Regions from separate parts of the Streptomyces cinereospinus genome, predicted to be linked through region 2. Evidence: predicted binding sites of a transcription regulator. Region 2 holds the regulator's gene; the other holds the start of a gene.
What was found. The regulator HrcA, encoded in region 2, represses chaperone genes, less so after heat shock. The targets are predictions, from matches to a motif close to TTNGCACTCNGNNNNNCNGAGTGCNAA.

Region 1: the regulator HrcA is predicted to act here: its motif matches at 2,922-2,948, upstream of groL (chaperonin GroEL).

The regions. Positions count from the first base shown of each region.
Region 1 is NZ_JBHMCY010000007.1:97,018-101,253, reverse strand. Features, by position in the region: gene ACFF45_RS05675 (glucosyl-3-phosphoglycerate synthase) at 1-267, opposite strand, end outside; SAM riboswitch class I at 438-579, shown strand; gene thrC (threonine synthase) at 598-1,887, shown strand; gene ACFF45_RS05665 (MoaD/ThiS family protein) at 1,884-2,159, shown strand; gene ACFF45_RS05660 (cold-shock protein) at 2,601-2,804, shown strand; gene groL (chaperonin GroEL) at 3,111-4,236, shown strand, end outside.
Region 2 is NZ_JBHMCY010000029.1:41,633-45,868, reverse strand. Features, by position in the region: gene hemW (radical SAM family heme chaperone HemW) at 1-503, shown strand, start outside; gene ACFF45_RS16940 (DUF3097 domain-containing protein) at 627-1,430, opposite strand; gene ACFF45_RS16935 (MBL fold metallo-hydrolase) at 1,460-2,206, opposite strand; gene hrcA (heat-inducible transcriptional repressor HrcA) at 2,368-3,384, shown strand; gene dnaJ (molecular chaperone DnaJ) at 3,385-4,236, shown strand, end outside.

The DNA.
Region 1 (4,236 bases), on a different contig from region 2:
GGCGCCCGCCGCGGCGGCCACCTCGAAGGTGCGGTCGGTGGACCCGGAGTCGACCACGACGACCTCGTCGACCAGCGGCGCCCGCTGCACGAGGTCGCGCCGGATCACGGCGACGATGTCGCCGACGGTCTCCTCCTCGTTGAGGGCGGGCAGCACGACGCTGACCGACTGGCCGGTGCCGCGCTTGGCGGCCAGGATCTGGTGGAGCGGACGGTCGGCCAGCGACCAGGAGCGGGTGCTCAGCCAGCGCTCGACTTCTTCCAGCACGGTCCGATGCTCCTCTGCGTTCTCTAGGCGAGCGACGACGATTGTGATCCATCTCGCGGTTCGGACGGCTATCTCAACTGTCCTGGCCTTCGGTTACAGTCTTGGACAACGCTGATGACCATCGCATGTCGGGGGTCGTCCGCGCCCAGCACCGCACAACAACCACATACAGCTCATCCAGAGGGGCAGAGGGACACGGCCCGATGAAGCCCCGGCAACCACCCTGATCCCGGACTCGTTCACGCGAGGCTCCCGGCCAGAGAAGGTGCCAATTCCGTCTCACGGCGAGATGCGTCGTGAGGAAGATGAGGAGAAAGGGCCTCGCCTCACATGGCTGTGCAGACTGTCGAGAGCAGCACCGGCAACCCCGCCGTCGACCTCGGTCCCGCCGCGGCGCTTTCCTGCCGCGAGTGCGGTCACCGCGTCCCGCTCGGCCCGGTCTTCGCGTGCGAGGAGTGTTTCGGCCCGCTGGAGATCGCTTACGACTTCTCCGCGTACGACGCCGAGGAACTGCGCAAGCGCATCGAGGCGGGACCCGCGAACATCTGGCGCTACGCGCCGCTGCTGCCCGTCCCCGCCGACGTGGCCGGCAAGCCGAACCTGAACCCCGGCTGGACCGAGCTGGTGCAGGCCGACCGCCTCGCCCGCGCGCTCGGCGTCGAGCCCGGCAGGCTGTTCGTCAAGGACGACTCCGGCAATCCCACGCACTCCTTCAAGGACCGCGTGGTCGCCCAGGCCCTGGAGGCCGCGCGGGCCTTCGGCTTCACCACGCTGTCCTGCTCCTCCACCGGCAACCTGGCGGGCGCCGTCGGCGCCGCCGCCGCCCGGGCCGGCTTCCGCTCCTGCGTGTTCATCCCGCACGACCTGGAGCAGGGCAAGGTCGTGATGGCCGCGGTCTACGGCGGTGAACTCGTCGGCATCGACGGCAACTACGACGACGTGAACCGCTTCTGCTCCGAGCTGATCGGCGACCCGGCCGGTGAGGGCTGGGGCTTCGTCAACGTCAACCTGCGGCCGTACTACGCGGAGGGCTCCAAGACCCTGGCGTACGAGATCTGCGAGCAGCTCGGCTGGCGGCTGCCGGAGCAGATCGTCGTCCCCATCGCCTCCGGCTCCCAGCTCACCAAGATCGACAAGGGTCTCCAGGAGCTGATCAAGCTCGGCCTGGTCGAGGACCGGCCCTACAAGATCTTCGGGGCGCAGGCGGAGGGCTGCTCGCCGGTGTCCACCGCGTTCAAGGCGGGGCACGACGTGGTGCGGCCGCAGAAGCCGAACACCATCGCCAAGTCGCTGGCCATCGGCAACCCGGCGGACGGGCCGTACGTGCTGGACATCGCGCGGCGGACCGGCGGCGCGGTGGAGGACGTGACGGACGAGCAGGTGGTGGACGCGATCAAGCTGCTGGCCCGGACCGAGGGCATCTTCGCCGAGACGGCGGGCGGGGTGACGGTGGGCGTCACCAAGAAGCTGATCGACGACGGCCTCCTCGACCCGACGAAGACCACCGTCGTGCTGAACACCGGCGACGGCCTCAAGACCCTCGACGCGGTGGCCGGTACCGGCCTGACCGCCACCATCCGCCCGAACCTGGACTCCTTCCGAGAGGCTGGCCTCGCATGAGCGTGACCGTCCGCATCCCCACCATCCTGCGCACCTACACCGGCGGTCAGGCCGAGGTCGCCGCCGAGGGCGGCACCCTCGGCGAGGTCATCGCCGACCTGGAGAAGAACCACACGGGCATCGCCGCCCGGATCCTGGACGACCAGGGCAAGCTGCGGCGGTTCGTCAACGTGTACGTCAACGACGACGACGTCCGCTTCGAACAGGGGCTGGAGACGGCCACCCCGGACGGCGCCGGCGTGTCGATCATTCCGGCGGTGGCCGGCGGCTGAACCGCCGCGCGTATTACCGTGAGTAACCGCGGTTACTCGATGTTCATCTGATTGCCCCCTCCGTGAGAGAAGCGGAGGGGGCAATTCAGTGTGGTTGAGCGCGATACAGTTGGGGAACACGATGCGGATCGCCATGCCGGGCGCATATGAGTCCCGGCCCGGGTGCGATGAGATGTAGCCAAAGTGTGTGGCGCATTTGTGTCTTTCATGCCTTTTGTGGAGCCCGACTTGCCCTGAATTCGGGTGAATTCTCCGTAAATCACCGAGCGTTCACGCCCGGATTTCTCGTCCGATTGACCTGTTGCGGACGGCAGTTGGGCAGATACATTCGGCCGCGGTCGACGCGTTCCGGCGCACGCCCCCCAGTCAATGGCGGGCGAGGTCTGACCCGGATCCGCGAAGTGTGGATCTGTGCAAGGGCCAGTAATAGGGGAGTTAGGCATGGCTCAGGGCACCGTCAAATGGTTCAACGCGGAGAAGGGGTACGGCTTCATCGCGGTCGACGGTGGTGCGGACGTCTTCGTCCACTACAGCGCGATCCAGATGGACGGCTACCGGACCCTCGAAGAGGGCCAGCGGGTCGAGTTCGAGATCTCGCAGGGTCAGAAGGGTCCGCAGGCCGACATGGTTCGCCTCAGCGCCTAGCGCGCGACCACCGCATGTGACGTTCTGTTCGAAGGGCCCGTGCCTCCCGGGGTGCGGGCCCTTCGGCATGTACGCGGCCGGGTGTCGGCCACGTACGCGGCCGGATCCCGGGAGCCGCTTGCACTCGGCAGGGGCGAGTGCTAATCATTGCGTTAGCACTCTGAAGGTGAGAGTGACAACGAAGGACCGGGTCGGTGAGGCCCGCAGGCCGGGTGGGGCAAGGAACCACGAGGCAGGCGAGCCGTCCGTCGCGGGCGCGGGCGCGGTCCGAAGGAATCACCCCCAGTCCTGGAGGGACCACTTCACATGGCCAAGATCATCGCGTTCGACGAGGAGGCGCGGCGCGGCCTCGAGCGCGGCATGAACCAGCTCGCGGACGCCGTGAAGGTGACGCTCGGCCCCAAGGGCCGCAACGTCGTCCTCGAGAAGAAGTGGGGCGCGCCCACGATCACCAACGACGGTGTCTCCATCGCCAAGGAGATCGAGCTCGAGGACCCGTACGAGAAGATCGGCGCCGAGCTGGTCAAGGAAGTCGCCAAGAAGACGGACGACGTCGCCGGTGACGGTACGACCACCGCCACCGTCCTCGCCCAGGCGCTGGTCCGCGAGGGTCTGCGCAACGTGGCCGCCGGTGCCAACCCGATGGCCCTCAAGCGCGGCATCGAGAAGGCCGTCGAGGCCGTCTCCGGTGCGCTGCTCGACCAGGCCAAGGAGGTCGAGACCAAGGAGCAGATCGCCTCCACCGCCTCCATCTCCGCCGCCGACACCCAGATCGGCGAGCTCATCGCCGAGGCGATGGACAAGGTCGGCAAGGAAGGCGTCATCACCGTCGAGGAGTCCCAGACCTTCGGTCTGGAGCTGGAGCTCACCGAGGGCATGCGCTTCGACAAGGGCTACATCTCGGCGTACTTCGCCACCGACATGGAACGCATGGAGGCGTCGCTCGAGGACCCCTACATCCTCATCGCCAACTCCAAGATCTCCAACGTCAAGGACCTGCTCCCGCTGCTGGAGAAGGTCATGCAGTCGGGCAAGCCGCTGCTGATCATCGCCGAGGACGTCGAGGGCGAGGCCCTGTCGACCCTGGTCGTCAACAAGATCCGCGGCACCTTCAAGTCCGTCGCCGTCAAGGCCCCGGGCTTCGGCGACCGCCGCAAGGCCATGCTCGGCGACATCGCCATCCTCACGGGCGGCGAGGTCATCTCCGAGGAGGTCGGCCTCAAGCTGGAGAACGCGACCCTGGACCTCCTGGGCCGCGCCCGCAAGGTCGTCATCACCAAGGACGAGACCACCATCGTCGACGGTGCCGGCTCCGCCGACCAGGTCGCGGGCCGGGTGAACCAGATCCGTGCCGAGATCGAGAACAGCGACTCGGACTACGACCGCGAGAAGCTCCAGGAGCGTCTGGCGAAGCTGGCCGGCGGCGTGGCCG
Region 2 (4,236 bases):
AGGTGCCGATGACCGACGACGACGTGCACGCCGACCGGTACCTCATCGCCGAGGAGCGGCTGTCCGACGCCGGTTACGCGTGGTACGAGGTGTCCAACTGGGCCACCTCGGACGCCGCCCGCTGCCTGCACAACGAGCTGTACTGGCGGGGCGCCGACTGGTGGGGCGCGGGGCCGGGCGCGCACAGCCACGTCGGGGGCGTGCGCTGGTGGAACGTGAAGCACCCCGGCGCCTACGCCGCCGCCCTGGCGGCCGGCCGCTCCCCGGGCGCCGGCCGCGAGCTGCTGACCGACGAGGACCGCCGCGTGGAGCGCGTCCTGCTGGAGCTGCGGCTGCGGGACGGCGTGCCGCTGTCACTGCTCCGGGAGCGGGGCCGCGCGGCCGCCCGGCGGGCCCTGGCGGACGGGCTCCTGCGGGAGCCGGAGTACGCGGCGGGCCGGGCGGCGCTGACCCTGCGCGGGCGGCTGCTCGCCGACGCCGTGGTGCGCGACCTCGTGGACTGACGAGGCCGCCGCCCGGGGCCGGACCGGCGAGGCCGCCCGGAGACGCGCCCCGAGGAGGTGCCGTGATGAGGCCGCCCGGAGACGCCCCGTGTCGGTGGACCGGCGAGGCCGTCCGGGTACGCCCTACGCGGGTGCCGTGACGAAGTCGATCAGCTCCTCCACGCGGCCCAGCAGCTCCGGCTCCAGGTCCTTGTAGGAGCGCACCCGCGACAGGATCCCCTGCCACGCCGCGCCGGTGTTCTCCGGCCAGCCCAGTGCCCGGCACACGCCCGTCTTCCAGTCCTGCCCGCGCGGCACCCGGGGCCACGCCTCGATCCCCAGCGACGCCGGCTTCACCGCCTGCCAGACGTCGACGTACGGATGGCCCACCACCAGGGCGTGCTCGCTCGTCACCGCCTGTGCGATCCGCCACTCCTTCGAGCCCGGCACCAGGTGGTCGACCAGGACGCCCAGCCGGGCGTCCGGGCCCGGCGCGAAGGACTCCACGATCGACGGCAGGTCGTCCACGCCCTCCAGGTACTCCACGACCACGCCCTCCACGCGCAGGTCGTCGCCCCAGACCCGCTCGACGAGCTCGGCGTCGTGCCGGCCCTCGACATAGATGCGGCCGGCCCGGGCCACCCGCGCGCGGGCGCCGGGCACGGCGACCGACCCGGAGGCGGTGCGGGCCGGGCGGGCCGGTCCGGAGGCGGGCCTCACCAGCGTCACCACGCGGCCCTCCAGCAGGAAGCCCCGCGGTTCCAGCGGGAAGACCCGGTGCTTGCCGAGGCGGTCCTCCAGGGTCACCGTGCCCGCCTCGCAGCGGACGACCGCGCCGCAGAAACCGGTGCCGGGCTCCTCGACCACCAGGCCGGGCTCCGCGGCGACCTCCGGGACGGGCTGGGGCTTCTTCCACGGCGGGGTCAGGTCCGGAGAGTACTGGCGCATTCGCCCGACGATATGGACAGCTGTACGCGTCACCCGTGCGACACGCCGAACCGCGCGGCCAGGGCGTCGCGCTGGCGCCGTACGAACGCCGCGTCCACCACCGCTCCGTGGCCGGGCACGTACAGCGCGTCCTCGCCGCCGAAGCCCACCAGCCGGTCCAGCGCGTCCGGCCAGTGCGCCGGCACCGCGTCCGGCCCCGCCTGCGGCTCGCCCGACTCCTCGACCAGGTCGCCGCAGAAGACCACCTCGCGGTCGCCCGGACCTCCGCCCGGCACCAGGACCGCCAGGTCGTACGCCGTGTGCGCCGGCCCCACGTTCGCCAGCAGCACCTGGCGGCCGGGCCCCAGGTCGAGGGTCCACTCGCCGGAGACGTGGTGGCGGGGCGGGACCAGCGTGTCGGCCGCCTCCTGGGCCGCCGCCGCGTCGAGGCCGTGGCGGACGGCGTCCGCGCGCAGCTCCTCACGGCCGCGCCGGCCGCCGAGCACGGCGTCGACGCCGACCGCGCCGAACACCTCCGCCCCGGCGAACGCGGCCGCGCCCAGCACGTGGTCGAAGTGGGGGTGGGTGAGCGCGAGATGGGTCACACGCCGGCCGGCGAGCTCCTCCGCCTGCGTCCGCAGCCGAGCCCCCTCCGCGAGGCTCGAACCGGCGTCGATCAGCAGCGCCGCGCCCCGGCCGACCACCAGCCCCACCGTGCAGTCCCAGTCCGGGAGGCGGCAGCGCCCGACGCCGGTCGCGAGCCGCTCCCAGCCCACCTCTTCCCAAGTCACGCTCATACGGCGACGCTAGCGGTACGCCCCGCCCCGCACGACCCGGCGGGACCGGCCTTGCCGGGGGCGTACCCGACGGCCGTACACTGGGCCGGTAAGGCTGGCACTCGCGGGCGTCGAGTGCCAGGGGGAGCGGCAAGGGGACGACGTGCTGGAGGTGTGCGCGGATGCTCAGTGAACGAAGGCTTCAGGTCCTGCGCGCGATCGTCCAGGACTACGTCGGAACCGAGGAGCCGGTCGGCTCCAAGGCGCTCACCGAGCGGCACAGCCTCGGCGTCTCCCCGGCCACCGTCCGCAACGACATGGCGGCCCTGGAGGACGAGGGGTACATCGCCCAGCCGCACACCAGTGCCGGGCGCATCCCGACGGACAAGGGCTACCGGCTCTTCGTCGACAAGCTGGCCGAGGTCAAGCCGCTGACCGCGCCGGAGCGGCGCGCGATCCAGAACTTCCTCGACGGCGCCGTCGACCTGGACGACGTGGTGACCCGCACCGTGCGGCTGCTCGCCCAGCTGACCCGGCAGGTCGCCGTCGTGCAGTACCCGTCGCTGACCCGGTCCACCGTGCGGCACGTGGAGCTGCTGTCGCTGGCCCCCGCGCGGGTGATGCTGGTGCTGATCACCGACACCGGCCGGGTGGAGCAGCGGATGGTGGACTGCCCGGCGCCGTTCGGCGAGTCGTCGCTGGCGGACCTGCGGGCGCGGCTGAACAGCCGGGTCGCGGGCCGCCGCTTCACGGACGTGCCGCAACTGGTGCAGGATCTGCCGGAGGCCTTCGAGGCCGAGGACCGCGGTACGGTCCAGATGGTGCTCTCCACCCTGCTGGAGACGCTCGTCGAGGAGACGGAGGAGCGGCTGGTGATCGGCGGTACGGCCAATCTCACCCGTTTCGGACATGACTTCCCCCTCACCATCCGGCCGGTGCTGGAGGCGCTGGAGGAGCAGGTGGTGCTCCTCAAGTTGCTGGGCGAGGCGAAGGATTCGGGCATGACCGTGCGCATCGGGCACGAGAACGCCCACGAGGGACTCAACTCCACGTCGGTGGTGTCGGTCGGCTACGGTTCGGGCGGCGAGGCAGTCGCCAAGCTCGGCGTGGTCGGACCGACCCGCATGGATTACCCGGGAACGATGGGAGCGGTACGCGCAGTGGCACGGTACGTCGGACAGATCCTGGCGGAGTCGTAAGTGGCCACGGACTACTACGCCGTTCTCGGCGTGCGCCGCGACGCGTCGCAGGAAGAGATCAAGAAGGCCTTCCGGCGGCTCGCGCGCGAGCTGCACCCGGACGTCAACCCGGACCCGAAGACCCAGGAGCGGTTCAAGGAGATCAACGCCGCCTACGAGGTGCTCTCGGACCCGCAGAAGAAGCAGGTCTACGACCTCGGCGGCGACCCCCTGTCGCAGGCCGGCGCGGGTGCCGCGGGCGGCTTCGGCGCGGGCGGCTTCGGGAACTTCTCGGACATCATGGACGCGTTCTTCGGCACGGCGTCGCAGCGCGGGCCGCGCTCGCGCACCCGCCGGGGCCAGGACGCGATGATCCGGATCGAGATCGAGCTGGACGAGGCGGCCTTCGGCACCACGAAGGACATCCAGGTCGACACGGCCATCGTCTGCTCCACCTGCAGCGGTGAGGGCGCGGCGCCGGGGACCTCGGCGCAGACCTGTGACATGTGCCGCGGCCGCGGTGAGGTCTCGCAGGTCACGCGGTCCTTCCTGGGCCAGGTCATGACCTCGCGCCCCTGCCCCCAGTGCCAGGGCTTCGGCACGGTCGTCCCGACCCCGTGCCCGGAGTGCGCGGGCGACGGCCGCGTCCGGTCCCGCCGCACCCTGACGGTGAAGATCCCGGCCGGTGTCGACAACGGCACCCGCATCCAGCTCGCCGGTGAGGGCGAGGTCGGGCCCGGTGGCGGCCCGGCCGGCGACCTGTACGTCGAGATCCACGAGCTGCCGCACCCGACCTTCCAGCGGCGCGGTGACGACCTGCACTGCACGGTCACCATCCCGATGACGGCCGCGTCCCTCGGCACCAAGGTGCCG